DNA from 4 places in the Paenibacillus sp. AK002 genome. Region 4 is predicted to be linked to each of the others. Evidence: predicted binding sites of a transcription regulator. Region 4 holds the regulator's gene; each other region holds the start of a gene.
What was found. Region 4 encodes Rex, which represses fermentation and respiration genes when NADH is low (regulators of the CRP and FNR family bind a similar motif). Its sites were predicted from a motif close to TTGTGAAATATTTCACAA; they were not measured.
Positions count from the first base shown of each region.

Region 1 (7,620 bases), 1.4 Mb from region 4:
CTCCCTTCTGGTAGCGTTTTCAATTGTAGGGGATGTTTCCGGTCCAGGCTTGGTTCGGTTTGAAGCCTAGAGGTTAGTCTCGGCATGCGGGTTAACTCCTTTCGTCCATTCCTACTTTCAGGTCCTTGCGATGTAAACCGAGTGTATACAACAACGACGCCCGGCAACAAGAAACAAAAATAAAAACGACTAACCATTTTCGCCTGGGCCTCCTCATAGAAAGCGAATCGGGGCTCATTCAGGGCGGACGGAACGCCTTAACAACGGGTTCGTTCTCAATCAAAAAAGGCAGCGATCCATGATCGCCGCCTTAACCGTTTTCTACTGCTGAATCATTTTCTCCCCGTTCCTTGGCCTTCCGGCCATTCCGGTATTCGCCCGGGGTAACTCCAGCCGTCCTCTTGAAAACGCGGGTAAACGAAATAGCATGGGCATATCCGACCCGCTCTGCGATCTCCTGCACGGAATAGTCCGTTTCCGTCAGCAGCCGCTTCGCTTCCTTCATACGGATATCAATAAGGAAATCAACGAACCTTTGTCCGGTATTTTCCTTAAACAATTTGCTCACATATTTGGCGTTCAACTGATACCGATCGCCCAGCATTTCAAGGGACAGCTCCGGATTCGCATAGTCACGCTCAATTAAATCGCATATGTTTCTAATGATGCTGGAGTATTGGTTGTCATGATGAATCTGCTTCATCTGTTCATAATGCTCCGTCAGCACTTGTTTAATTTCCTGTCTCAGCTGTTCCAGGGAATAGGAATTGTCTACCTTAACCGTCAGCTTCGGCAATCCCTCCTGTATCCACTTGTTGTAAATTTCCTTGCCGAGTCCCGACATTTCGCGGCCGATGTAATAAACCAGATAATTCATCAGGCTGAATATTTCATCATTGGTCAAGAAGCTGTTCTTCAGCTGTTCAAACCATTGATCGTAATCCTCGCTCCACTGCTCCTTCTGCATTCTGAAGGACTGGATAATTGCACGAATCTCACCTAAATGCGTATAAACCTCGACAATGCCATGGCTCGAAATATCCTCGCTGCGGATCAAACGATTCTCACCGAGCACGATTTTATACTTTAAGGCTTGCATCGCATCTTTATAGGATTGCGGAATATCGCCAATCTGATCTGTCGACCGACCCATTCCCATCGTAATTGTAAATTTCAAGTTTTGGTGCGTCCATGCAAGGATTTGTTCCGCAATTGGAACCAGTACGGCCTCCTCAAACTTGTCCTGATCCCGTTCTTCAAACAGAATAATGGACAGGTTGGAAGGTGATGTCCATTCCGACCACAGCCGGCAGTCCCATTTCGAAGCGATCTCATCCACGACCGTCCGCAGAGTGAATTTAAGCAGATCTTGATCGGTCTTGGAATAATCCCGACAGAAATCCCCGTACTTATCAATCTCCAGGATGAGCATACGATATCGGTCCAGTGGCAGCGGCAAATTCAGTCGAGCCGCTTCAGACCTCCATTCGGATACAGATAGAGGCGAGTCCCCTTCGATCAGCTGGCGGAACATAAACCGGGTCCTGACATGGAGATCCTCCCGGTATTTCTCCTGATATTCCTTGGATTGTTCCAGTATGTTGTCAAAGGCGGATTCGATAAATGCGAATTCATCCAGCTTCCCCTTACGTCGGCCACTGCTCACCACCGGTAGCGAATAGCTGCTGAAACGGGCAGCGATCTCCTCAATGGGCTTGGAATTTCGCCTGGAAACATAAATCATCCATAGGAAGCCGATGGCAATCATGCCAAGACCTATGATAAACCAAAGATTATAGAGATAAGAGACAGCGCTTACAAAACCGTTGTTCAACAAACCGCTTCCATAGTTCCAATTCGTATAGCTTGATACATACTGGGAATTGACTTGGGATGGCGGACGATCCGCTTTGGTGCCGAACAAATGGTTTCCGGAGGTATCCTGAACCTGAATGAAGCTCATGTTGGAATCCAGCATCTCTTCGGTAAGCTTGTTCAAGGATTCCGTGCTCACATTGACAACGATCATGCCTAAGTCGTTTTTCATGTAAGGCGATCCTCTGACCAGGCTGACCACCTGCTTGCCGCCCTTCATTTTAAATTGTTCGAAATTTCTCGCGCCTGTCCATTTCGGCGTTTTCGATACTTGATATTGTTCAATAAATTCATGGTCCGGATATGTACTTATGTATCCATTCGTGGCATTGCTGAGAACATAGCCGTCCGAATGCCTCACCAGATAAATCGAATCGATCAAGGGATAATAATTAATAATCTCCTTGAGCTTCTGAACAGCTTGAATATTAATATAAGGATCGCCAACGGCAGATGATTTGAAGAAATCATTCAAAGCCTTGCTGTTGATGCTTTCGAGGACGATCATATTGTCGATCACCTTCAGGGACGTGTCCACCATGCGCATCGCTTGCAAGGAAAGCGATTTATTGGCGTTAAGCGCCTCCCGCCGGCTCTGTTCGCTGAACAGCTGAAAGAAAACAAAAAATATAAAGGTAATCACAATAACAAAAATGGGCATATAGGAGAGCAATAGACGCTTGTACCAGGATCTCTGCATGATCAACCCTCCCACCGTTTTTTCGCAAATTTTTAATTATTATAACTTAAAAAGCGCCTTTTGGGTTATAGTTCTCCATAGTCACAACGATACGCCCATACCTAAACACAAAAAGAAGCGGGACAATGCCCGCTCCGTTGTTGTATTCCTGGTATGCTGAATTGAATATTTTATAGCAGCGGGTTCTCGTGTTTCGCTTTCAGAATCGACCAGCGCCGCTCCACTTCTTTTTCAAATTCGCCGAGCATTTCTTTGTTTTCTTCCTTGAGCAGATGTCTTGATTTGCCCATATATTTCAGCCAGTCGCTGAGCGGCACCCGTTTCTTCTTCGCTTCAGGATCGTACGTAATATTCGTTTCTCCCTGCTCTACTTCATACAGTGGGAAGAAGTTTGAATTCACGGCCGCGCGGACGATGTTCTCCCCATCCTTGTCGCTCGATTTCCAGTTCAGCGGGCATGTGATCAGCAGCTTGCCGTAGACGGTACCTACATTCTGGGCGTACCACTGCGCTTTTGCCGCCTTTTTCACAAGGTCCTGCGGAAATGCTTCCGTCCCCGTGAATACATACGGAATATGCGCCGCCGCCATCATTTGCACCGTATCTTTATGATGGAACGCTTTGCCCTGCTGCTGTTTGCCGACGCCGGACGTACTGGTCATATGCCCTAATGGCGTAGAGTACGAAAGCTGTGCACCGGTGTTCATATAGCCTTCATTATCATATTCCAGAATGATCAGGTTATGGCCCCGCAGCGCCGTCCCGATGGCCGAGCCCATCCCGATGTCCATGCCGCCGTCGCCGGTCACCATCACAAAAGTGAAATCCTCAGGAACTTCGATTTCCCCGCGGCGTTTCTTCTCAAGGAACGCCTCTACCGTGCCGGATAAAGTAGCCGGGCCGTTCTGGAACAAATTATGAATAAAGCTCTGCTTATGCGAGTTATACGGATACCCCGTTGTTGTGATATAAGCGCAGCCGGTATGGAATAAAGTAACGACATGGCCTTCAATCCCTTTGAAAAAGAGCTCCAGCGCCGGGAAAATACCGCAGCCCGGGCAAGCTCCGTGACCGGAAGCAAACCGTTTCGGTTTCGCGGCAAGCGCCCGCATCGGCGGCACTTTAACGGATAGTTTACTTGTCTCTTCATCCACCTTTACGGTAATCAGGCCAGATTTAAAGCTGTCTCCATTCATCGGTGCAATGACCGGCTGCAGCCTCTGCTCCTCAGCTCCCGGTGTTTGGCCGTAATAATCAAACGGCACTTTGGCATAACCGAGCTCCATGGCCTCGATCGTCAAGGCAAAAAAAGCTTCCGCGTCATCCGCGTAATAGTCTTTCCCGCCAAGTCCAAATATGCGGGACAGCACAATCGGCTGCGGACCACGGATTTCCTGCAGGGCCGCTTTGACCTCATGGGTAAGATTGGCCCCATGCGCACCGTAAGAATCGGCACGTTCGCCAACCAGCAGCGCTTTGACACCTGTCAACGCCTCGCGGATTTCTCTTGCCGGGAACGGCCGGAGAATATTCGGGCTGATTATGCCCGCTTTAATTCCTTTCGCCCGCAGTCGGTCCACGACGTCTTTGGAGGATTCGGCCGCCGAATTGAGCAGGAATAAAGCCACCTCTGCGTCTTCCATGCGGTACAGATCAAGCGGCGAATAGGATCTTCCGGATAAAGCCGCGTATTCCTCTGCCACTTCCTTGAACACCTCGCCCGCACGGTACATGGCGTTTGACTGTTGAAAGTGGTTGTTCATCAAATCGTCGCCGTTCATATAAGCCCCAACAACGATCGGGTTGTTCTCGTCCAACACATGTGGATATTCAGGCGCCTGTTCCCCTACAAACTCTTGAACGGTTTCCCGGTTCGTAAATATATGTACCCGGCGTTTCTGGTGCGATGTAAAAAATCCGTCATAAGCTACAATGACCGGCAGGCGTACGTCTTCATGTTCCGCGATTCGCAGCGCCATGATATTCATGTCATACACGGCCTGCGGTGAACGGGCGGTCAAAATCACCCAGCCGGTGTTCAGGCCGTAGTAAAGGTCCGAATGGTCACCGCGAATATCGAGCGGTCCGCTGACCGCACGCGTCACCAGGTTCATAACCATCGGGAAACGTGTGCCCGCCTGCACAGGAAGCTGTTCGATCATATACAGGAAACCATTCGCGCTGGTAGCATTGAATACCCGTGCTCCGGCTGCGGCCGCACCGTAGCAAATCCCCGCCGATCCATGTTCGCCGTCAGCGGGAATCAGCTTGATGTCATGTTCGCCGCGTGTACGCATCATATCAAGATATTGGGCAATTTCCGTAGAAGGCGTAATCGGAAAATAACCCATAATGTGATAGTTAATCTGGGCAGCCGCCATGGCAGCCATTTCGTTGCCCGATTCGAAGACTTCCGTTTGAGTGGCCGCCAGCTTGTTCTCCGTTGTTTCTTGAATTTGCATATTCATGATCGGACTCCCTCCGCTTTTAAATAGGGAAATGATTGCGGCACACGGTGCTGCTCCGCATAATGCGGCTCTTCTAACATGGCAGCCAAAGCGGTGGTCGGACAAGCTTCGATACACTTCAAGCAGCCTTTGCAATATTGATAATCAATACCTTTCATAAACATCTGCATATTCCCGCGTTTATCCGGCTTCGTCTCCCACACGATGCAGAAATCCGGACATACCGTATCGCAGGCGGCACAGTGAATGCAGTCCTCGATCTTGTACTCTGGCAAATATCCCTGCCGGGAGGCGCTAAGATCCTTCAGAACACTGTTCGCGGTAACGTTCAGAATTCCGCCCAGCTCCTGCGTTTCATATCCAAGAATCGGCTCCGGTCTTGCGAAAGCGATTGGGTCTATAAGCGCTGAGCCATTTCCCAAGGAAAGGAACTGGACTTCGTTATATCCTCTGTCAAAGGTCCGCACATTCGCTTCCACGAGGTGGGGCAGCTTTTTCTCAAATGTCGTGCGGATCACCTGCCGCATATCGTCCGGATTCAGGAAGCTGCAAATCCGGAACAAAGCCCCCAGCATGGCCGTATTTACTTTGGTTTTTTCCTCAACGGAAATTTTCAGCGCATCCACTACGGCCAGCGTTCCCTGCTTCATGTTCAGATCCACGGCCACTTCGGAAAGGGCTCGCGCCGTATTTACAAGCACCGTTCCATCAGGCTGTAATCCGCTTATGACATCGATCGTCTTATACAATGCTTCATGAAATACGCCGACGACATGCGGCTGCTCAATGGGACTGTGATCGCGGATTTCCACCTCGGAATCGCAGAACCTGACGAAACTCTTCACGGGCGACCCTTTTTTCTCCGAACCATAGCTGGAAAAATTCGAACCGTTAAGTCCGGAGCCGGTGACCCCGGCTTCGGCCAGCATTTTTCCGGCCAGATTGGCGCCAAGCCCGCCGATGGATTCGAGACGGATCTCGAAAAATCCCAGTTCATTCTTTTGAGGCAAAATCGACATGTTCTCTCCTCATTTCTTCTTAGGTCATTAATTCCAGTTTAAAAGAAGAAACGGACTGGGTTTGTGATTAAACTCACTACTTAAGAAATTGTGATTCCAATCACTATGTCGGTTGTGGGAGCGAAGTATACTGTCTTCAACAGTCCAATTGCGAGGCAATTTTATACTGACCTTACGACAAAAAATAACGAAATTGGAGGAGTAATAATGAATAACAACGCCCAAGAGACCTTACAGCATCAGCCGTCCATGTTCTGCTTTCAATGTCAGGAAGCATCCAAAGGAACAGGCTGCACCATTGTCGGCGTATGCGGCAAACCGCATGATGTGGCAAACCTGCAGGATTTGCTGATTTATCTGCTGAAAGGCATCTCTTTTCTCAGTCTGGATGTCCGGCTGCCGGAGGTGCTTGAACAGCGCGTATCGCTGTTTATGATGGACTCCTTGTTTGCAACGATAACGAACGCCAACTTTGACCGCGAGGTTTTTGTGGAAAGAATCCGGGAAGCGATCGAGCTCCGCGGCGAGGTGCGCACCTATTATAACGAACAATATCCGGAAGGAACCGCCAATCTCCCTGATGCTGCCGTCTGGCAAGCGGATAACGAAGTTGCTTTTGATGAAAAAGCACGTACGGTGGGTGTCCTCTCGACCCGCAATGAAGACATCCGCTCGCTGCGCGAATTGATTACGTACGGCTTGAAGGGGATGGCAGCTTATACGTACCACGCGCTTCATCTTGAGAAGGATGATCACGAATTAAACCGTTTTATGCGCCGTGCACTTGCCGCTACGCTTGACGACAGCCTTGAAGTACAGGATCTGGTAGCTTTGACGATGGAAACCGGTAAATACGGCGTAAACGCCATGGCGATGCTGGATGAAGCGAACACCTCGGTTTACGGAAATCCGGAAATCACGAAGGTCAATATCGGGGTAAGCAACCGGCCCGGCATTCTCATCAGCGGCCATGATCTGAAGGATTTGGAGGAGCTGCTGAAGCAGACGGAAGGAACCGGCGTGGACGTGTACACGCACAGTGAAATGCTGCCTGCCCACTATTATCCGGCATTCAAGAAATATGAGCATTTTGTAGGCAATTACGGGAATGCCTGGTGGAAGCAGAATAGCGAATTCGCAGCCTTTAACGGACCGATATTAATGACGACCAACTGTATCGTTCCGCCGAAAGACAGTTATAAGGACCGTATCTATACAACAGGCAACACCGGGTTTCCGGGTGTCCGCCATATTCCAGAAGGAACAGACGGTGCTCCCAAAGACTTCTCCACGCTAATCGAGCAAGCGAAAGGATGCCCCGCTCCAACGGAGCTTGAAACGGGTGAGATCATCGGCGGTTTCGCTCATGCCGCTGTGATGAACGTGGCCGATCAAGTCGTCGATGCCGTGAAATCCGGCGCGATTCGCCGCTTCTTCGTCATGGCCGGCTGCGATGGACGGATGAAATCCCGTAACTATTACACCGATTTTGCGGCTGAACTTCCAACAGACACGGTCATTCTAACGGCAGGCTGTGCCAAATACAAATACAATAAAC
Region 1 is NZ_CP096377.1:1,181,668-1,189,287, reverse strand. Features, by position in the region: gene M1D70_RS05080 (ABC transporter permease) at 1-86, opposite strand, end outside; gene M1D70_RS05075 (helix-turn-helix domain-containing protein) at 311-2,575, opposite strand; gene M1D70_RS05070 (thiamine pyrophosphate-dependent enzyme) at 2,746-5,043, opposite strand; gene M1D70_RS05065 (2-oxoacid:acceptor oxidoreductase family protein) at 5,040-6,062, opposite strand; gene hcp (hydroxylamine reductase) at 6,270-7,620, shown strand, end outside.
Region 1: a site for Rex is predicted at 6,124-6,141, ahead of hcp (hydroxylamine reductase). Genes of this name have one in related genera too.

Region 2 (7,620 bases), 2.2 Mb from region 4:
GGATTTTCGGATGTTTCCGCAGGTATTGATGGATATACTCCCTGAACACGCCCACATTCGTAAGCTGTCTGCCGTTCACGTTGCTTTCCGTATTGATCTGATGCTCGATGTTGTATGCGTTAATTTCGTGTAATCGGGTCGTGACATAATCGGTAAGGTAGTGAATCTTCTGAAATTCCTCAATCATCTCCTTGGTGCAAAAGCAGATGCTGCTCGTATCGACATAGAAGCTTCGCTTAATTCTTCGGCCGCCGGATACCTGCATGCCTCTCCAGTTCTTGAACGAGTCCGAGATGAGGGCATAGCTGGGAATCATCGTGATCGTTTTATCGAAATTCATCACTTTTACCGTATTCAACGTAATGTCGATGACGTCGCCGTCCGCATTGTATTTCGGCATTTCAATCCAATCGCCGACACGCACCATATCATTGGATGATAATTGAACGCCTGCAACCAAGCCCAATATGGAGTCCTTGAAAACCAGCATCAGAACGGCCGATAGAGCACCAAGCCCACTGAGAATGATCAAAGGATTCTGTCCGATGAGGTTCGAGATCACCACAATGCCGCCGATGATGAACAGAACGATTTTCACCACCTGAATGTATCCCTTAATCGGCCTAATCTTGGAAACTTCAAATGAACGATAAATGTCATCAAAAGCATTAAGCAGCGCATTCAACACCGTGATGGTGACGATAATCATGTACGTCATGGCCGCTTTTTCAATCAGAATTTGGTACGCCGGAAAGATGGACGCCGAAAAATAAATAATGATTGCCGGCACAAGATGCGACAGCTTGTGGAACACTTTTTTCTCCACGATGATATTGTCCCATGTGTACCGATTGTTGTTGACGATATGAATAATCGTCTTCAGCACGATTTTTTTGGTAATAAAATTAGCCAGTATGGAGATCACCGCGATAAAAACGACCATGATCATATTCGAGAGATATCCAATGGTTTGTTCGCTCATGCCATATCCGTCTAGTTGATTTTTGATAAAGTCCATTGTTTCCTCCTGACGCAGTTTAAGATTAGCCTATTATTATAGAGGAGATTCTAGTACTGCGCAAAGTTCAGAATCAGACATCGCTGGGTTGATTTGGAAGATGCTTGGTGTAAGACGGTCTGTTTGAAAAACAAAAAAGAGCACCGAAAGGGTGCTCTCTTGGTCTGAGTCGATCAGATATATTTCATTTCCTTTCCGTTACGGCTGATCAACCCCCGCAGGCGCTTCATGACAGACTGAACTTCGGTATCGGTCAACAAATAATACGTATTCACCATCCAGGTTTCTCTGTTTTTTAAATGAAAAATCAGCTTAGGAAATTTCGGAAGCAGCCACTCCCGAATGGAAGGGCCGCTATAACTGATACTTGCAATCTCCTCCCACGCTACGGTCCGCTTTCCATCCGAAATGGAATTTTGATCGTAGGTTAGGAGCTGCGTGTCTGATCTCAGCGCCTTTGGCAAGCTGACAAACAGATAACCTCCAAAAAACGGAATCCCTATTATGGCTGATGTGATACAAAAAAACTTGCGAATAAAGGAAGTATCCATAAAAAAGGCCGCGTACAGCAGAAACAGGCAAGCCAGCACAAACAGTAAACTGCCAAGTGCTTTGCCCCATGCCACAGATTTCCGATAAGATATCGCGTTCATGATTTAGCGCCTTTCTAAAATTATTTGAACAGTCCTTTAATCCAGCTAACTCCACTTTCGACTGCTTTAGCTGTGCCGTGGTGATACCTCTATTGTATCAAAGAGCAGTTTTTTTTGTTTTGCTAGATGAAAAAGAGGCCTTGTCTCAGTCATTTACGATGACTTTTGAGACAGCCCCTTTTAGTAAGTATGATGGCGAAGCGTGGCCTCGAAACCACAGTTCGCCGGATCGCATTTTGATTGAATTGAACATATGAAACTTACGGAGAGAGTATCCGTTTTTGACCGGTAAGCTCCTGAATCGGCTTAATGTTTTGAGTGAATTCCAGCGTGCCTAAATAGTTTCCTTCTTCATCCCTTACGGCAAAATAACGAATGTAGACAAATTTATCTTTAACCGGGATCCAGAAATCTTCTGTATCTTTGACACCTGCTTTGAAATCAGCAAGCAGCTGATTGACGACGTGAACGCTTTGCGGAGGATGGCAGTTCTGAACACTTCGGCCGATCACCGCTTTGGTACGAACGAAGATTCGTTCTTTGCCCTGTGAAAAATATCGAACGATATCATGTTCATCGATAAAGGTTAGGTCGACCGGTAAATGATTTAAGATGGATTCCATCTGTTTGACCGATAAAATGCCTGTACTCATTCGGATATATCCCTCTTGCAGCGGAGAAGACCCCAATCCCTGACCTGCCCCAGGTTCAGCTGCTCTTTCAGGAATCCATGGTTGATCCGGTGCAACCAAGCAATAACCGACTTCTTCGCTTTGGGCAGCAATTTGAAGCCATTCATCTTCCGTCAACTTCTCCAGAGCCATAGGCAGTAAAATATGTTCCTCTTTATAGATCATTTCTGTTACTTCGTTTAAGACGCGTTTGGCAAGGTCCACTACGCTCTGCGTATTGCCCTCATCATGAGCGAGTTTGGATTTCACTTCTTTTATTCCCATTCGGATACCGTCATCTACCGCCCACATCACCTTGGTCGGTCCATAAATTCCGTATTTCTCGAGAAATGGAAAGAGCAAATTTTCTTTGCGGCTGTAGTGTTTGTCTACGTCATAGAGGAGACTGAAATCCTCCAGCAATTTGAGGCGATTTGCTTCCCCTTGATCCTTCAGAAATTGATCCAGATGCAGCGCGATTTTGAAATTTGCCAGTCGATCGATTTCTTGGTTCTCCCTCTTAAACGTAAACACAGGATGTCCAGGCTGCTCTTCGGGTTTATGAGTTCTGTGAATGTCTTGGATGGAACCTTTGAATACGGCAGCATGCACGCTGCACAGTCGCTGTACTTCGGTTACCGGTATTCCTTCCTCCTGCATCAGCACTTGTTCCAGCTCCGAAATTTCATCAACCGATATTTCGCCCACAGCTTGATTGAATTTTGACTTCACTTCTTCCACGCTTTTTCCATGGTGCAGCTCTTTCATGATTTCCTTGAGCAAATGTATACGGGCCGTTCGATGAGCAGAAAGTCCTTCCTCACGGTTATTAATGAATTCACTCATGTTCATCACCTCTGTTTTGTTTCAATATATAAAGATGAATTTCTATTCTGTTTACATCTCTAAACTAGCATCCTCATGCTCCATGACTTGTGATTAAAAGCACAAAGGGAATGAAAATTCATTGAACAAAGAAAGGACCCGTCTTCTTCGAAAAATTTTTGTCCGCTTGACGATATGGCCCGCACGACTGACGCGAAGCCCGCTCAGCCATAAATATGTAGCAACCCTTGTTTCCGAATTGTATTGAGCTGGCACACAAAAAAGCGACCGGTCACGGTCGCTTTTTAATTGAATGTATGTAGGGTAATCAAACCCCTATATTGAAAAATCCGGAACACAGGTGATGGCGATTACATAGATTTTCTAGACACTTCATACTTCTGAATCAGCAAAAATACGGCGCCGCCCCAGGTTTAATACCGGAGCGGCTAGCCCGCGTCTTTTCACACAATCGCCCCTTGGGCGTGCAGCATCTCCCTGAGCTGCGATGCATCGACTTCCGCCGCGGTGATTCCCGCCTTGCAGGCCAGGGCCGCCGCCGTGCCCGCCGCTTCTCCCGTAGCCATGCAGCTTGGCGTCAAGCGCGTGGTCGCCAGTGCTTCATGCGTGGTGGAAATGCAGCGCCCTGCCGCGAGCAGATTTGCTGGCCCTCGGGCCACCAGGCAGCGGTAAGGAATGCTGTAGGAACCGTCATTCTCGATGGTAGCCTCCATGATCCCTTTGCCTGACGGATCATGCAAGTCAACCGGATAACCGCTCCTCGCAATGCCGTCTTCAAAATGTCGTCCCGTCACCACGTCCTCCATCGTTAACCGATACAGACCGTCGATTCGGCGCGATTCCCTAATTCCGATCTGGGGAGCAACCGAGGAAATGGAGGCCTCGGCAAATCCGGGCACCCGCGACTTCAAAAATTCCGCCATCATCAGCACCTGCTTGCGCCCTTCCTCCTCCGCCAAAGTGAGTTCCTCGACATCGGTAGCGCTTAAGCCTTGTACCCGCGTACAGTTAATCAGCACCTCATCCTTCTCCGGTCCGATAAACAACAGAACCTGATCGCGGTTGATCGGGACCTCCGCAGCCTTCCACTCCTTATAAAAGCCGGAAACCCCCGTGAGCGGAATAAGCTCCTTCTCTAGCTCGGCAAACGGCGTCTTGTGATAAAAGTTGTCGGGATCAGCAAGCATCGCCTTCCGAATCGCCTCCACGTCAACACCCCGCATCCGGAATTTCATCGTCATCGGCTGCGACAGCCCGTCGCTTTCCCGCCCCTGAAGCGTCGGCGCTCCCGCCAGATAAGCGACGTCCGCATCGCCGGACGCATCGACGAACATCTTCCCGTCCACCTTGATTCGCCCCGATTTTCCAGTAAGGGTCACGGACTGGATGTATTCGCCTTCACGTCCCACTTCGTCAACGAAGCTGTGCGAGACGAGCTTTACCCCCGCTTCGCGCAGCATATCGACGGCAAGCACCTTATATATCTCTGGATGGTACGGCGTCAGCGTATGCACGAAACCGACGGTATCGCGAAGATGGCCGGGCGAGCCCCCGCGCTCCATCAAGCGCTCCACAATTTCCTGTGCAATGCCGCCGATGACCCGTTCCCCTTGCTGAGTATGAAACGTCATCCAAGGATAAACTCCGGCAGCCGTAGACATCCCGCCGACAAATCCGTACCGCTCAATCAAGATGACGCTTGCCCCCTGCCTGCCGGCGGCAATGGCGGCGGCAATGCCTGCCGGCCCTGCACCTATAACTACCACGTCCGCCTCCATGATCCGTGTCCTGCTGTCCATCTCTTTTCACTCCTCCTTTTAAGCGTTATTTACCCTATTCCTTGAGACCCGTCATGGATACCCCTTCGACAAACTGCTTCTGCGCAAAGAAAAACACAATGAGCAGTGGTAATGTCGCCATAACCGAAGCGCTCATCAGCAGATGCCACGATGTTCCCGACTCATCGGTAAACAGCGATAATCCCAGCGGCAAGGTCATCAGCTTACGGTCATTAATAAAGATGAGCGGATCAAAAAAATCGTTCCAGCTCGTCAAAAACGTGAAAATGATCAGCGTGGCGATCGCGGGTTTTGCTAACGGCAACATGATTGTGGAATAAATCCGCAGCCGCGAGCAGCCGTCGATCATCGCTGCCTCCTCCAGCTCCTTCGGAATCCCCAGAAAAAATTGCCGCATCACAAACACCCCGAACACACCGCCCGCGCCGAATATAGGCAAAATAATCAGCGGTAAATGCGTATTGATCCAACCCAGCTCACGCATAAACAGAAACATCGGAATGGCAATGACCTCGTTCGGAATCATCATCGTGCTCAGCAGCAGCAGAAACACCAGGCTTCTCCCCCAAAAAGGAATTCGTGCGAACGAATACCCCGCCATGGAAGAGAAAAGCACGGTGCCCACGGTAACCAGAAGGGCGATATATACGCTGTTGCCATAAAATAGATGGAACGGGATCGTCTCCAGCACTTCCGCATAATTCGCCCATCGTATCGGCGACGGAATCAGCTGCGGCGGAAAAACAAACACATCGGCCGGCTGTTTGAGCGAAGTAGAGACCATCCACACGAACGGGGTCATCATGACCACCGAAACGGCAAGCAGCAGCAGATAATGGAACAGGTTCCCGCCTGCCGGGTTGCCCCTTTTAGCAAATAGACTAGCTTTCATTCAGAACCCACCTTTTTCTCATCTGCCATTGTGCCAGCGTAAGCAGCAGGGTGATGACAAACAGCACATAAGCCAGCGCAGAAGCATATCCGAACTCGAACAGCTTAAAGGCTCGTTCCCAAATGTTGTAGACGAGCACCTTGGTGCTTCCGGAAGGCCCCCCTTGTGTCATCACGTAAATTTGTCCGAACACCTTCAGCGAACCGATAATGGTCATCATCAGGGTCAAAAAAATCGTCGGCGTGATCATGGGTACGGTAATTCGGAAAAAAATCCGCATTCTCCCTGCGCCATCGATCCTGGCCGCCTCGTAGAGCTGCGCCGGAACCTGCTGCAGCGCCGCAATGAACAACACCATATTCAAACCGACATTTTTCAGGAGACTGGTCACGATAACAACGGGCATGGCAAGCCGGGTATCGTACAGCCAGGCCGGGCCGGTAATGCCGATCATACGCAGCAGCTGGTTAATGAACCCGGAATCCGTGGCAAACATATACTTCCAAACAATCGACCAGACCACCAGCGAGGTCATAACCGGAATAAAGATCAATGTCCGGAAAAAGCCGGCTCCGCGAATATTTTTTGATAACGGGATTGCAAGCAGCAATGCCAAAATAATGTTCAGCGGAACAAGTCCGGCGGCAAAATAAAGCGTATTGCCCAGCACGCGCCAAAATTCTGCATCCCCCGCAATCGTGCGGTAGTTCTCGAATCCGATGAGCTTGGCCTCACCCAGCAGCGGCCAATCGGTAAAACTCATATAAAGCGCCATCATGAGCGGGACAAGCAGCAGCAGAACGAACCCCAGCACCATCGGCAGCACGAACAGCCAACCCGCCAAATGGTCACCGCGGTTTAAAGGCCTGGTCTTCCTTGCCTTCCTTCGGAATGGACGGCCGGGCCCTTCAGATTTTATCGTTTCAAGTGTGGTCATGTCGCTTTCCTCCTTGTGGGGCACCTCTACAGACGATCGATTGCATTCCGTAAAGCGGCAACCTCCCTAAGGATGCCTTCCGCTTCATTGCCCGTGACCACCGCTCCGACCAACAGCACCTTGACGCCGCTATCGGCCAAGGCCGGGATATCCTCCGGGCCGATTTTACGCTGCGTTGGCACAATGACCGGCAAACCGCCGTGTGCCGCCAGCCAGCGGTAATGAAGCAGATCGGCAAGGGTAAGCCTGGTACCATATTCATGGCCGGGAACGATGGAAGCCTCAAGCGCGCTGATGCCGAAGGTCCGGCCTCCTTCCACGACGCCCCGGTCGAACTCGCTATCGATCGCAAACGTTCTTGCCAATCCCGGGGCCTGCAGCAGAGAAGCAGGATGATGAAAGGCATAAATCGAGTAGAAATCGACGCCAAGCTCAGGGAGCCGGTTGATTTCCTCCGCGTTTACCTCTTCCACCGAGCCTCCGGGCACAATTCCAAGGGGGCCGTCAAAGCGGGAGCGAATGTCCTTGAAAATGTCGGCATAGCTGTCCAGCGTGCCGAAGCGATTGCCGCTGGCCCGGTGCCCTACGTTGATATGGACTTTCAAACCGTCGGCGCCCGAAGCCAAGGCTGCCTCTGCAAGCTTGATGTCATTGGCCGGGAGGCTGACGAACAGCTGCAGCCCCGGCGCTTCGTTTAATGCTTTATCCAAACGATTCATGCCCGTTCCTCCTAACGTAACTGCCTCTATTTGCTCAGCAGAGCATCCACCTTGCTTTTTACCTCATCCTGAATTTTCTGCGGTT
Region 2 is NZ_CP096377.1:338,106-345,725, reverse strand. Features, by position in the region: gene M1D70_RS01560 (mechanosensitive ion channel family protein) at 1-1,018, opposite strand, end outside; gene M1D70_RS01555 (DUF5381 family protein) at 1,192-1,671, opposite strand; gene M1D70_RS01550 (DUF438 domain-containing protein) at 1,932-3,188, opposite strand; gene M1D70_RS01545 (FAD-dependent oxidoreductase) at 3,632-4,987, opposite strand; gene M1D70_RS01540 (carbohydrate ABC transporter permease) at 5,022-5,879, opposite strand; gene M1D70_RS01535 (carbohydrate ABC transporter permease) at 5,869-6,816, opposite strand; gene M1D70_RS01530 (hypothetical protein) at 6,843-7,535, opposite strand; gene M1D70_RS01525 (ABC transporter substrate-binding protein) at 7,562-7,620, opposite strand, start outside.
Region 2: a site for Rex is predicted at 3,276-3,293, ahead of M1D70_RS01550 (DUF438 domain-containing protein). Genes of this name have one in related genera too.

Region 3 (7,620 bases), 680 kb from region 4:
ATATGATTACGGTTTTTCTTTTCACGGTTTTCCTCCTGCTACCCACTTGATTAGGTTAACGTTCATGTATTTGTTATGTCCTTGCATATCAAGGCCAGATCTTCTCCGAAGCTCTGAACCGCGAAGGCACCGGACAACGGCTGGTCCTTATGAGCAAGTGCCACGCTGACGATTTTGGCTTCATATGCTGAAATGAACCGATCGATGGTTGGACAATCCACCTTTAAGAAGCTGGCGATGCCTTGTATGATCTTGATCCGATAATAGTCCTCCTTGGGCATTCTCGGGATATCCAGGCAGCCTTCCAGATTGATGAACAAACGCCGGATCGGCACCGCCGAGAAATCGAAGTACTTACCATCGGGATCCGGCTGAGAGAAGGGATCGATTAACAATGAGGCGTAACGGATATACAATAAATACTCTTGATGAATGCTTTCCAAGTGTTCGAAGCTGTCGATATCCCGGCGTGATAAACTCTCATTTCTCACCGGATAGTTATCATCCGTCATAAACTTCAGCAAATTGATGCGTCTCATCCCTAATCGATCCAAGATGTTCATTATTTCTTTCCACTGGGCTAACATATTGCGGATCAGATCCTGCGTAATGGGACCTTCAGGGAAAAGCTTATAGACATACTTGCGAGAACCCGATTCGTCAAAAATGGCGTGTAATGAGAAGTCATTCATGAACAAAGCGGGATGGACATATAACGAAATATTTCGCGCTTCTGCCTCCAGGGGCGTCCTCATGAATTCCACTTCAATGTCCGATAGCTTGTACAGACCGCACAGCCTGTCGACAAAATCTGAGCGGCCCCGCGTCGAGCCGATATAGACTTTTTTCTTGACCCCCGTCGTCATGACATGATTGGAAACCCGGTCATCCACCCACCTGGTGTCCCCGATATATGTAGAAAAGCTTATGACTTCCGCAGCCGGATTGAACTGCCTGATAAAACCGGCTATCAAGCTGTTGGAACCGAATGTAGGCGAGATCAGCACCAAGCTGTTGATTTTTCGTAGAACGTCTTGGTCGATCTGTCGCATGACTTCCATATAAGCGTCGGTGGTCACTGCCAAAATCAGGGTATCCCACTGGCCTTCGATGGCTTCAAAGCCTCGGTATACTTCGTCCAAGCGGCATTCGCCTTCCATGGCAAGATGCTTTACGTTTTGGATGCTTACGCGAATCCTTTGATCGCTGGCCGCAAGCGATTCAAAAAAATCCGCGGAACGGACCGATGCCCGACCGGCAATGCCCAAATGACAATGGAACCCTTTCTTAAGGATCACTGCCAGCTGCAAGGCGGCAGGACCCGTTCCCAATAACAGGACTCGCTTCATATCCCTCACAAGGACACCTCACTTCAATTTGCCATGTGCAATGATGCTTTTTTGTACAACGCGATGTCGAATATATCGTTTCGGCGCAATACCGTATCAACGAGTTTCCATTTGTCCTCATCCGTTTCTTTCATGGGGTAATTGAATAAAGACTTCAATCGGTTTCCGTGCCTCATGGCCACAACGACCTCTTCATTCGTTAGTGGATGTAACCGCTGCAACATGTCGTACTTTTCGGCAACCGTTGAGCTAAAAATGATGTGGGTGACCTCTTTTATGTAATCAAGGTATTCTACCGGCGTGTTTTCCAGCCGGATCTTCAGCTCCGGGCCCAATGTCTCGATAACCTTTACCCCGAGCCTAATGGCCTCATCGTCAATGTCGATGCCGATCACCTCGGCTCCCGTTCGCTTGGCAATCAATAGAGCCGTCATCGGAAATGCGCCGGATCCAACCAGCAGTACGATCGACTTCGAAGTCACTTGGAAGCTTCCGAACTCTTTCTCGATGCATTCTTCGATATTCCTGAAATAATCGGTGATCCCCGTGTCTCCCTTGATCAATTTCAATGCGCGATATTTCTCCAGAGTCGCTACGCTGCGTGCCGAATACGCTCTCAATTCCTCCGCAAGCCCGTTTAAACCTCCAGCTCCTTGCCGCTCCAGCTCTTCCCATATGTTGGAGTTGGACTGGTCGGTAATAAATGCTGAATAATCATCGACCAGACGTTCCAGCTCCGTTCGGTGACGGGAAATATCATCGCAGCGGTCTGCATAGTACTTAAACCTTGTTAAATATTCAGCCAAGGATTGATCAAACATGGTTAGTTTCACGATTTCCCACCCCCGCAATATGGTCTTCATCCAGATCAATGAATGCGATGCCTTGAGCTGCAATGCCAACGGCCCCTTCGATTTCCAGATGCGTCAACCGGTTTTGATCAAATAGGGCCTTTACATGAATCGTTCCTCCGGGCTGTTTGATGGAAGCCTCGACACCCCTCTTATGCTTCCAAGCTAAGTAGGCGCCTACGGAAGCGGTGCCGGATCCGCAACCTCTTTCCCACACCGCGCTATTAAGCTCCGGTACATAAATGAGCGGAGTCAGTTCCCTAATGCGGGAGTTGTATAACAGGATTCCGACCATTCTTGCATCGAGAAAGGGTCCGATGTGCTTGGCCATGGCCAACATGCTGCTGTTCATTTGCGCATCGAAGCGCTCCACTTCAATCACAAAATGAACAAAGTCTTTGTATCGAACGACAACCGCATCAACAAGGGAGCATCCGTCTTGAAGGACCGTTTGATCAATTCTTACCGGAAGCGGCATGTTGACCCTGCAGCGATAATCCTCCTTGTTTTTTGTTATATGGCATGACACTAACCGCTCCGCCCCTGAAACCTCTAGCCGAAACTCGGTTGTTAGATGTCGTTTTATCCCCTGAACCTCAGCCAGGTATGCCGCTAGGGCCATGCAAGCATTCCCGCAAAATTCACCTCCTGCCATCCGCAGAAACGCATCCGCATCATCTTTCATGGATTGTTCGATAAAACCAACCTGCTCAGCATAAACATTGTCGTATGACATGATTTTAGCAGCGACGCGTTTATGTTCATCGGGCGGAAGCTTGGTGTTAATGAGAATCGTCATGTTCTGCGTGGGATTGCATTTCACAAAATCGATCTTCTGCTTCATCACGGGCTCCCTCTGTTCCAATGGATTGCCAGTTGGATTGATGTTCCCTAATCGTAATTATTACGATTAAGAATGATGAGAATATAGCATGGCTTTTCGAAATAGTCAACATTTTAGCAAGAAAAAAACTCTTTCGACGTCATCATCGGAAGAGTTATTTATGCGTATACTGGCTATCTTGCTTGGAATAGAAGCGCACGTCTTCTTTATCGTTAATGGTCGCTAATGCCACATCTTGAATATTCTTATGAGCAGGCGTTACTTTTAATTTGAGCCAATCAAGATCCTTTCCGATTTCCTGAAGGAGCAGCATATCGATTTTTCCATCCACGATAATCGGCCTCGAGATCGTAAATGGTTGGGTCACTATGTTCATATCAGACGGAGTAACCGGTTGGTATGGAGTGTCCACGAATACGGAAATGGTTCCCCCCGGTTCCCACAAAGCCAGCGATACTTTCTGTATATCCTCTACTTTCTCTTTTCTAAGCTCGGAGAATAAATAATCGACGGAGATCCTTGCTTTAGACAGGTTATGGAATTGGATGAGACCATTTTTAACGAGCGTGATGGGTGGCGGATCTAGATAACGTTTGATGAACGGCCACTTCAGGCTCAGCCATGTCGCCGCGACATACAGCACAATGATCACGATGGTGGTGATCATTGATCCTTCCAAGCCCAGTTCCTCGTCTGAGAGCGGGTGAGCTATTATATTGCCGAGAATGAGAGCGATAATGAAATCTAGAAATCTTAATTGAGAAATGGAACGCTGTCCCATTACTTTCGCTACTAAAAGTAAAAAAACAAAGCTAACGATGCCTCTTAAGATCCATTGGATGGACGTCAGCGTTTCTTGGCTTTCAAAAAATTCCAATCCATTCAGCCCTTTCCACAAAATCTGACATATTCAGTAAGTTCCCCTTATGCTCCAATCCCTATACAAAATCGAGTATATAAAGGAGCTCATCAATCAAATAAAAAAAGAAGAAATACATCCGCGTATTTCTTCTTCCTGCAAATAAAATTAAAGAATTAGGAGAGTTTCGGTTATCCTATTGCTTATTTTCTTTGGAATACAAGGTTTCTTCAGCAACCTGTGCCAGTTCCTCTGCCTTGATGCTAATCTCATGAATCGTTGCCGAGAACTCCTGAATCGTCCTTGACTGGGTATCGGTCAGCGTGTGGATATCGTCAAAAGCATGATTTAGCCGCTGTAGAAAATCCTGTATATGCTTGGTGATGCCATTAATCTGGTCCACGTTTTCTTTGGAGCTTGTCGCCAGCTTCCGAATCTCATCGGCAACGACCGAGAATCCCCTACCGACTTCCCCTGCCCTTGCCGCTTCGATCGAAGCATTAAGGCCTAACATGCTGCTCTGATCCGAAATTTCCTTCACGACGGTGGATATCTTGCCGATCTGCTGCGCACTGGAGCTAACCTCCGACATTTGGCCGGTTACGTCCGATACCCGATCGGTAAGGCGGGCGATGGATTGGCTAATATCTTCAATGGATGCGGTGGTCTGCTCGACAATCGCGGAAAAGCTCTCGGCCATCTCAAACAGCATATTCGCTTTTTCGAGGCTTGTACCCATGCCTACGCCGCCGATTACCCTGCCAAACTCGTCATGCAGCGGGATCGCCCGTGCAGCAAGCGGAAATCCAAACAGCTCTTTCGGAACGACTGCCGATATAGCTTTATTATTGCGGATGGCATCGGTTACGATGTCCCCCTCCACGAGCGGGTCCCCAGGTTTGACATTCAGCGAAAAGGTTCTTCCCGGAATGTTGATGATGAGCTTCTCCGTGTCGTAAATGCCAATCGTGATGTCATCATTCGTAAGACTTTTCAAAAGTGGAGCTACCTTGACAAAGGCCCCAATCATCTCGTGCTGCGTTTGTTCCTCAGTTACATTGCTCATGCTATCTCCCCCAACCCTTCATACGGGCGCTATTGTCCGCCATTCAATGTCGTCAAGCTTATAGGCGTATCATTGGGAACCGCATCTTCCCTTCTGATCACTATATTTATCGTCCGAATGCAGCGAATCGTTGAGTAGGATGATGGTCTGGAACAATAAAAATCCCTTCCTCATTCGGTGAGGAAGGGACGTTGTCGAAAGGTTATACCGCTTGGCGCAGCCGCTCAAACAATATGTTGTTTTCCAGATGGATATGCTCGAAGGTGTCCTTTTCAAGCATGGCTAACCGTTGAAAGACAAGCCGATACGTACCGCAGGCATCAGCCGGAAGCTCGAAATCGGATGTTACGTCCCGGAGCTCCTGCAGCAAGCTGCCGGCATGAGCATGTTCATCTTCCAGTTCGGATACGTGCGGCTTAAGCTCTGCTGCCGCTTGGTGGCTAGGGTCCGCCACAAATTTCAAGATGAGCGGAAATACATGCTCGTCCTCGTCCTTCGTATGCTCTAACAGCTCCTTTTTCAATTCCGAGAAGAGCTCCTGCACGCGAAGCAGCTCGGGATGATGCTCTCCATGCACACGGGCCAATTTCGTTACATAGGGCGTTAATGCCGGTAATTCATCACGGAGGAAGGCATGATGTTTTTGTTGGATGTGATCAATCAGTTCGGATTCCTTCAATGAAGCGGGACGGCTTTCCTGGTAATCGGCAAACTTGCTCTCTACGGACCGAACCTGCTCCAGAACGTCGGCTGGATCCAAAAGACGCTGCTTGGCTGCCTCTTCCAAAGGCACCTGGCCGCCACAACAAAAATCGATGCGGAGGGATCGAAATAAATCCGCGGTTTGCGGGATGGATGTCACAATATCGGATACTTGGCTCTGAAGCGTGAATGAACTCATATTCAAACCTCCCTAGACTAAATACGTGTTTGTGAACTTTTTCACTCTTACAACTCAAGTATATGAAACTCCCATCCCCGCATATGTGATTGCAGTCATACTGAAATGTAACACTATGTGAACGATAGTATCGAAAGGACCACGGGAGCCAGGACAACAACAAACAGGGATGAAATCATCCCTGTTTTGTTCTCAAAGCTGCCCAGTTTCTTCGTCATCGTTCACATTACTCGGCCTTCGGACCGATGCCTGTTTTCGCCGAGATATTTACATTGGAAAATGTGGAAGTATTGTATTTCCACGTCTCATTGTTAACTTTAGCCGCATCCGCCACAAGCCCGACATAGACTTGCTTCGGCAAATCGACTTGGACGTTTCCAACCGTGGTCCAGCTGGTTCCATCTTGAGAAACGAACGATGTGAATTGATTATCCTTGCGGACAAGCTTGATCCAGTATGGCAGCTGAAATTCCTGATCCGGCTGAATCCTCGCGACCTCGCCGCCCTCCTCGGCTCGACTAAGGGTTACGCCTCTTTTCCCCGTGCGAATATAAGGGACGACAAGGGAAACGAACGAGGCATCCTCTTTCAGGCTCTCGCGGAACATGATGCCGGCTTCCGCTTCCTCATTCGTGGGAGTGATGCTTTCAATCCGGGCAACGATTTCAGCATCTCCCTTTACCTTCTGATATGCAAAATGAAAGACGTCCTTCGTGCCGCCGATATCACCCGCGGACTTGACGGTCACCTCGCCAGGCGCGCCGCCGAGCTGCGTGTGTCCCGGAATTCCCGGACTGCCGACATCGGCCGATTTCCAAGGCCTGATGCTCCCTTTAGTGTTCGCATGAACGACCACGCTCGTTGAGAATGCCATCGTGCCTGTATCGTCGATCGCTTTTGCGGCCCAGTAATGGGTGCCATCCGCAACATCCGTCCACTGATAGCGGAACGGCATGCTTTCGTCCTCCCCAACCTTTTCTCCGTTCCGGTAAAACTCCACCTTGGTAACGCTGCCGTCTTCATCGGAAACGGACGCTTCAATCGTGACGTTCGAGCCGGCTTTTACCACCGTGTTGTTTGCCGGGGCGGTAATGACCGCTGAGGGATTGGCCGATCCGTTTCCTGGTATGGAATTCAGATACAGCTCCAGATTCGTAAATCCTTCGTTATTGGTCATATTGCGGTCGCTCGGATCTTTCGGATCCAGCCCGTGGGCGATCTCCCAATCATTCGGCATTCCATCTTGATCGTCATCTTCTATTCTGGAAACAACCGGCTCCACGAGCGGATATCCGCCCACCTCATTCTGGGAGTTAATATGCATGCCGGTTCGGTGGATCACATCCTGGATGATCCGGGCATCGACGGCATCCCGCTTAGGCAGGGTGGCTCCGGCGCTTTGCATGACCGCTTCATAAGCCTCTTCGGCGGATTCGATCGGCAATGGATTGGCAAAGGAAGCGGGAGTTTCCAGCATCACGTAATTTGGGTATTTATGAACGCCGGACCAGTTATCCTGCGTATATTCCGGATACCCGTCCATGACGTTGCCGTCGATAAAGTAACTTCCGGTGCTCTCCGCATTCATAAACCGAACGACTTCCGTTTCCGGACCCGGCTTGTAATAATTGTTGATGATATTGGTAACTGCGCCTTTGCCTCCGTACGAGGCAAAGAAACCCCAATTGTATACCACGTTATTGCGGAAATCATGGGAGTTGCCGGCCGTGCTGTCAAACGCAGGGTTGCG
Region 3 is NZ_CP096377.1:3,269,568-3,277,187, reverse strand. Features, by position in the region: gene cntA (staphylopine-dependent metal ABC transporter substrate-binding lipoprotein) at 1-25, opposite strand, end outside; gene M1D70_RS14495 (opine metallophore biosynthesis dehydrogenase) at 63-1,358, opposite strand; gene M1D70_RS14490 (class I SAM-dependent methyltransferase) at 1,373-2,182, opposite strand; gene M1D70_RS14485 (diaminopimelate epimerase) at 2,163-3,044, opposite strand; gene M1D70_RS14480 (DUF421 domain-containing protein) at 3,199-3,921, opposite strand; gene M1D70_RS14475 (methyl-accepting chemotaxis protein) at 4,100-4,969, opposite strand; gene ric (iron-sulfur cluster repair di-iron protein) at 5,172-5,870, opposite strand; gene M1D70_RS14465 (Ig-like domain-containing protein) at 6,097-7,620, opposite strand, start outside.
Region 3: a site for Rex is predicted at 5,900-5,917, ahead of ric (iron-sulfur cluster repair di-iron protein). Genes of this name have one in related genera too.

Region 4 (7,620 bases):
CACGTTTACCGCCGATGACGTCGATCTCATCGATGAAGATGATGGCATTTTGCTTGTTTTCTTTGGCCGCGCGGTTGCGGGCATCCTTGAACAAATCCCGGATACGCCCTGCACCGACGCCGACATACATCTCCACGAATTCACTGCCTGAAGCAGCGACAAAGATAGAATCGGTATAATGGGCAGCGGCCTTGGCCATCAAGGTCTTCCCTGTTCCCGGAGGCCCTGTGAGAAGAATCCCCTTCAATGGACGAATGCCGAATTTCTTAATATCTTCGTGACGAATCAGAAAATCCAATGCTTCCCGCAGCTCCTGCTTAGCGTTATCCTGCCCGCCGATTTCCTCGAACGTCAGCTTGGCCGGGCCGCTCTTCTTCCGCTTTCGCTCATTTCCGGCACCAACCGCGATGCCGCCCTTCATCTTGGCTATAAACAGCAAGCCGCCTACGAGTCCTGTCGCTATTAAGAGAGGCACGATGTTCACGCCGACAAACACAAGGAATACCAACAAAACCGGAATGAAGCCTAAGATAATTTCTTTTGCTAATTTAGGCATGATTCCACACCTCCATTTTGCCAGGTTGACGCGGCAAGATTATAAATTTACCAGACTTGCCGTCCGACAAGCTGACATAGACATTGGTGTCGTCGATCGTTGCTTTTGCTTTCAAATTCGGTGACTGGGCAGCCAGCTGCTCGAGCGATGATTGAATATCGGTATACTGCTTATTGTCCATCGCTTCGGCAACCGACAGCATCGCTTGCTCCCACCATTGATCCAATGCTTCCGAGGAATGGTCCTCCACCTGGATTCTCAATTCCCGCTTGCCGATCACGGACTTGCCTTCCTGCTTAATATGCTGAACCAAACCTTGTAAATTCGCATCCGGAGCCAAATCAAGATTCAAAGTCACGGTATCCTGTTTAATATCTATATGAGAACTTTTCACGCCATCGTATTGTGACACAACAGTTGCGAGCGGATTCTGCAAAGCCATCTGCCGATACAGAAACCAACCGCCAAAGAGGACCGATGCTGAGATCACGACAGTCAGCATGATAGGTACAATGCGCAGTTTCATGAAGTTCCTCCTTCAATTTCGATATGAAATTTTGTATAGCAATTGCAGCACAATAATACATATAACAACGATATATAGTGACGCATGTAATTGATCTGCTTAATTCGTACAAGTACGAGTATATCACATCTTATATACTTTTTCATGCTTGTCTGTGAAAATATTTAGAACAGTTTTACCAATTCATTTCTGTATGCGCTTACATATTTATGTGCCAAAGAGGCATCCCTATAAGGGGACGCCTTTCATTTGTTTTATTATTGATTAGGAAGAATAATATCATTTCCGATGGCGTTTCCGTCTTGAAAACGATAGAATCTGTAGCCGCGCTGACCGTTGTTTTCATACTGCAGCTGCCAGGCATACTCGCCTTCATACATTCCCGGCAGCAATCGCTTGATGACCGCACCCGGCATTTCGTTACGGATCTGGTCCCGCATCACGGCCTCTGACATGCCCGTATTCAATAACACGGACTGAACGGCATCTGCCCCTTCAACAGGAACGTTATCGTCCGTAAACTTCACCCAGACCATGCGGTCTTGGTTGTCTTTATCTTTCCCGCTGACCACCCAATAGTTATTGTCCTCGCCCCATACCGATTTATAGGTCTTGTCGGACGAGACCAATTGGCCATGCTGTTTCGCTGCAAGGATCGCCATTCTTTCTTCATTCCACGTATCTTTCATAACATAGGAATAATAGAGCTGTAGGCCAAGCAATAGTAGCAGGACGCCGGACACGCTCAGCAGTATCCACTTCGTTTTTTTCTTCAAATCCGTCTTCCTCGCTCCCCTTGATTATTCCCTAGAGGGTTGTAAGACGCTCAAATGCACGCTGCGCTTCCCGGCGGATGCGTTCCTCGTCGAGAGTAAGGCTCGCGCCATTCTTCACCACCTGCTTGCCGTCAACCCATACATGCTCTACATCCTTCGCGCTGGCAGAGTAGATCGCGTGAGAAATATAGTCGGTCCGCGGAAGGAAATGCGCCTGATCCGTATTCAATGCGATCATATCGGCTTTCATCCCTACCGCGAGCGTACCGATATCCTCAAGGAAAGCGGACTTGGCTCCGTACTCCGTACCCATTCGAAGCGCTTCGGAGGCCGGAATGGCCGTCGGATCCCCGCTTACTCCTTTATGGATCAGGGCAGCCAGCCGCATCTCTTCGAACATATCCAGGTTATTGTTGCTAGCAGGTCCGTCGGTACCGAGCGACACCGTTACGCCGGCTTTCAGCAGCGCAGGTACGCGGGCGACTCCGCTGGCAAGCTTCAAATTGCTTCCGGGATTATGCGATACGGCTACTTGATGCTTGGCCAAGACTTCGATTTCTTCATCGGTCAGATGAACGGCATGCGCAAGAAGCGTAGGACGGGAGAACATGCCCAGCTTCTCCAAATGGGCAACGGGGCGAAGTCCGTAATCCTTAACATTCTGAGCCACTTCGGTTTCCGTTTCGGACATATGGGTATGCAAAGGCAGGTTCAAGTCATGGGATGCTTGAACGAATTTTTCGATGAAATCCGGCGGGCAGGTATAAGGCGCGTGCGGCGAGATCATCGTCGTAATTCTGCCGTCAGCCTTGCCATGCCAATCCTTCGCGAATGCCACCGCCTCATCCAGCTTCTGCTGCTGTACCTCGGGCGGGCATAAACCGATTACGCCGCGCGTCAGGACACCGCGCATTCCCGAGTCCTGGACAACCTTCGCGACCTGATCCATATGGTCATACATATCGACAAACGTCGTGGTTCCGCCCTTGATCATCTCCAGCACGGAGAGCGATGTGCCCCAATATACGTCGTCTGACGTGAATTTGGCTTCCATCGGCCACATTTTTTCCTGAAGCCATACCTGCAGCGCCAGATCGTCGCCATAACCGCGGAGAAGCGACATGGCGGCATGTCCATGCGTGTTCACCAATCCAGGCAGGAAGAACAGATGGGTTCCGTCGATAATCTCTGTTCCCTCTTCCACGACGGGCTCCTCTTCGCCCAGGTACGTGATCCTGTCGTTCTCAACCACCATGTATCCGCGAAGCACGGATCGGTCTTCCTCCAGTACAGCAAACGTTCCGTTCTTAACCATCCACTTCGTTGTTGTCATGTGCTGCATCCTCCTTGCCGTTATCCAAATAATAGGCCAAACTTTGCAAATCCGTTGTAAAATCAGCCGTATGAATCCGGATATGGGCTGGGGCTTTCAGGATGGTTGGCGCAAAGTTCAGAATCGCCTCGATCCCTGAGGCGATAAGCTGATTCGCTACGTTCTGCGCTTCGAAATCCGGAACGGTGATAATTCCGATTCGAATGCCGTGCTCATGAACCGTCTTCTCCAGCTCTTCCATCGGCTGTACGACCAAATTGTTAATTTTCATGCCAACTTTGGGAGAATACGAATCGAAAATCGCCACAATCTTCATATTATCCTTCAGGAATGCATTGTAATTCGATAATGCATGTCCAAGATTACCGGCCCCGACCAATGCGACATTGATCTTCTGGTCCAGCTTCAGAATCTGGCGAATCTTCTCGATCAGATAAGAAACATCATATCCGATCCCTTTCCGTCCAAAATCACCGAAATACGCCAGGTCCTTACGAATTTGAGCAGGATTGAGGTCCAGCTTCTGTCCCAGCTCCTGGGAGGAAACCGTGGAAACCTCCCTCTTCTGAAGCTCATTCAAATAGCGCAAGTATACAGGTAATCTGCGGACCACGGCTTCCGAAATTTTTTCCGATTTCATGCATGCTCCCCCTAATAATAGGCTAATAACTACATCTTTTTTTGTTGATCGTGCTTGGTTTCACTTTATTCAGCTTGGTTTCCCGCGCTTGCCTCTTCCTGCAGCCATTCCGAAATTCGGGGAACGATCCCCTCTGTCGGCATGTGCTCCATCTTCGGCCCCGGCAAGGAATATAAGAAATACTTCCCGTAATAGGATTCAATGACCCGGGTATCGTACACGATCACGATCCCTTTATCTTGTGCTGTTCTCACCAGACGCCCAAACCCCTGTTTGAAACGAATGACCGCTTGCGGAACCGAAAGCTTCATGAAGGGATTCTTCTTCTGCTGCTGCAGCAGTTCGCTCTTGGCTTCGACCAAGGGGTGATTCGGCGGCTGGAACGGCAGCCGGACGATGGCTAGACAAGTCAGCGCCTCACCCGGGATGTCTACCCCTTCCCAGAAGGAGCTGGTGCCCAGCAGCACGGAAGCGCTGTTGTCCTGAAATCTTCGGATTAACTTGGTACGGCTGGTTCCGTCCATACCTTGTCCCAATACCGTGATGTCGCTTGATGCCAGCGCTTCTTTCAGCGGCTCGTGCACCTGGCGCAGCATCCGGTACGAAGTGAACAGGACGAGCATGCGGCCATGTGTAGCGACGGCCGTATCGGCCAAAGACTTCACGAGCGTATTCACAAAGAGTGCATCCCCGACCGATCCCTTCACGCTCGGAAAATCGCGCGGCACGACAAGAAGGGCCTGTTCCCTATAATTAAACGGGGACGGGAGCTGAACCGTGTTCAGGTTCCCCGCTTCAGCCGCTTCCTGAAGACCCAGGTTCTCGATCATGAACTGAAACGATTTGTCCACCGACAAGGTCGCCGATGTCAGAATCACGCTTTGTTTCTTGTCAAAAAACAATTCCTTCAAATGAGCGCTCACGTCGACGGGCACGGCATACAGCTGCAGCGATTTGCTGCGGAAATTGCCGTTCGCCTCCATCCAGTATACCGTGCCCTCATCGTTCAGGGCCATGAAGGATCGCAGGTCTTCACGATGCGCGGCAAGGTCCTTAAACAGGCCCGAAAGGTCGGTTAACAGGCTGTCCGCGCTGTAGTCATCCAAATCTTCCTTCATTTCGGCGATCAGCTTATCGCCCTTGCGCACGACATCGCCCAGCGTCAGATGAATTTGATGCTCCAGCTCGGCCATCGAATCCCAATCCTTCGGCTTCTTAAGCGGCGACAGGCGGAGCGAGAATTGGCCGGCATCTCCCGGAGAAGCGTCTCCGCGTTCCGGAAGCAGTCCGAACAATTGATCGCTGAGCCGATCCCAGTTCTCTTTTGCGGTAATCAGGTCCGGATACAAACGGTCGATGACGGAAGACCATTCGACAGCCTTCTCGTGCGGCGAAGCTTGCAGCAGCTGGCGCAGAGCCGGGAGCTGCCCGCTTCGGCTGTCTTTGTACATGCGGGTCAAGGTATGGACCACCGAAAAATACTTCATTTGCAAGCCAAGGTGCTTGCCGGCGACATCCTCAAGATGATGCGCTTCGTCGATGACGAGGCGCTCATAGCTTGGCAGCAGCTGATGATTCGCCTTCACGTCGGTGAACAGCTTCGAATGGTTCGTAATGACGACATCCGCGATGCCTGCTTCATGCTTGGCCCTGTGATAGTAGCATTTGCGGAACCAAGGGCAGGCGCGTCCGAGGCAAGAATCCGAATCGCTGGAGATGGTCTCCCAAAAATCCCCTCCGCGTCCGCCTAGGTTTAGCTCTTCGTCATCCCCGTTCTCCGTCTGGGTCAGCCAGACCAGCATCTGGGCCGCAGTGATTACGTCTTCCTTCGGGGAATGAAAATCTCTTCTATTTATTTTATGTTCAAATTTTCTCAAACACAAATAATGTCCCCTGCCCTTGAAAATGGCCGCCTTAAAAGGAAAAGGAACAACCTGGGTGAGCAGGGGAATATCCCGGTCACGCAGCTGTTCTTGAAGGTTGATCGTATGCGTGCTCACCATAACCTTCTGTTCCTGCTTCACGCTTTGATAGATCGACGGCAGCAAATATCCAAGGGATTTGCCGGTTCCCGTGCCTGCTTCGATCAATAGATGTTTATTGTCATCCAGCGCCTGCATCACTTCCTGGAACATCATGTCCTGGGCATCCCTGCTCTCATAATGAGGCAGCGTTTCCTTCAGGCGTTCACGGACATCGTTCATGTATTGCTCGAAGCTTACATCGGCCAAGGGGTTAGGCTCCGTCTCATCCCTGACAGGTGCTATATCGTTCCAATCATCCACCGCCAAGGCAAACTGGCGGTAGTACGTATGGGTGTCTCCCGCTTGTACGGCTTGGAGCTCCCTGTCGGAACGAATGCCGTCAAAGAACCAGGCCAAGTCGCTGTCCTCGTCGGCAAACAGGTCGCTTAAACGCTGAATGGTGAGCAGCGGAAGCTCGTCGATCTCCTCCAAACATTTCAGCAGCGCATAGGCTGTGGCAAGCGCATCGCTGTCCGCCTGGTGCGGACGGTCATGCTCCAGGCCGAAATGAGAAGAGACCATCCCGAGCTGGTAGGACGGGAGCGAGGGAAAGCATATTTTTAAGAAGTGCATCGTATCTAGAATACGGCCGCTGAACGGTAAATAGCCGCAGCGATCGAGCGCGTTTTGCAAAAAGTTAAAATCAAAAGCGACGTTATGTCCAACCAATACGACATCGTCGAGCATGGGCACAAGCTCCATCATCATTTCTTCCAATGACGGAGCATCCGCTACATCACTGTCGGAAATGCCGGTCAAACCGGTAATAAAAGGAGGGATCGGAATCCCGGGATTGACATAGGTGCCGTATACGCGGGATATGCTTCGATCCTCTTCGATGATGGCCAGTCCAACCTGAATGATTTCATCTGCAGACTGGTTGCCCGTGGTTTCAAAATCCAATACGGCAAATTTCATTTCGATAAAATCCCTTTCCTCCAGACTAATTAACAGCATACCAGAAGTTGCGGGTTTTGAACATTCCGGGTAAAAAATCCCCCGGCTTTCTGTACCGCTCCCGTACGCAAAAAGCGATGCCAAAGTCTCAAGGTGAGCTCTGGCATCGCTTCTTGTTGTGGCTTGATTTCTACAGCAAAGAGATCAATTGGCTGCCGTACTGGAGCTCACCGCGATTCTGCTTGCAGACCTCCAGGTTGATCATGGGGTCGGGAAGCGTCGGATCGCTATGAATCGCCAGTGCAAAATGTTCCTCGGCCTTTGCTTGCTGTCCATTCAACACCTCGATGCATCCAAGCGCATTGTAGATCATCGCCCGAAGCTTTCTGTTGTCAGCCAGGGGCAGGATGGAGATCAATACGTCGGATGCTTGGGCGGTTTGCCCCAAATACAGATGGGACATGGCAATGTACAACTTGATCAGAAGGCTGTCCGGAAATACCGCAGCGGCTGCCTCAAACTGCTGTATGGCCGGCTGGAACATCAACAGCTTGTAGTAACCTTGACCGCGAACGAACGCATCCAGCTGCAATTCAGGCGCTTCGGTCGGCGGAAAAACCGGAGGTGACGCTGCACTCTCGCGGAAGATGGCCATTTTTTCTTCAAAATGCAGCCACTCCTCGATAATGCCCTCGCTCATGCTTTTGAGCATGTTCCAGTTTTGTACCAGCGCCTGTTTTTGGGGACCTTGAGCAGAAGGGTAATGCTTCACAATTTCATCTAACATGTTGTTCATTTCGGCGAATACATGTTGAAACATAGCTGCATCCCACCCTTAGCGGAAAAATGAGATCAGTGCGTCGACCTG
Region 4 is NZ_CP096377.1:2,585,981-2,593,600, reverse strand. Features, by position in the region: gene M1D70_RS11525 (AAA family ATPase) at 1-556, opposite strand, end outside; gene M1D70_RS11520 (hypothetical protein) at 549-1,082, opposite strand; gene M1D70_RS11515 (cell wall elongation regulator TseB-like domain-containing protein) at 1,340-1,858, opposite strand; gene M1D70_RS11510 (amidohydrolase family protein) at 1,890-3,191, opposite strand; gene M1D70_RS11505 (redox-sensing transcriptional repressor Rex) at 3,166-3,831, opposite strand; gene dinG (ATP-dependent DNA helicase DinG) at 3,897-6,773, opposite strand; gene M1D70_RS11495 (hypothetical protein) at 6,943-7,548, opposite strand.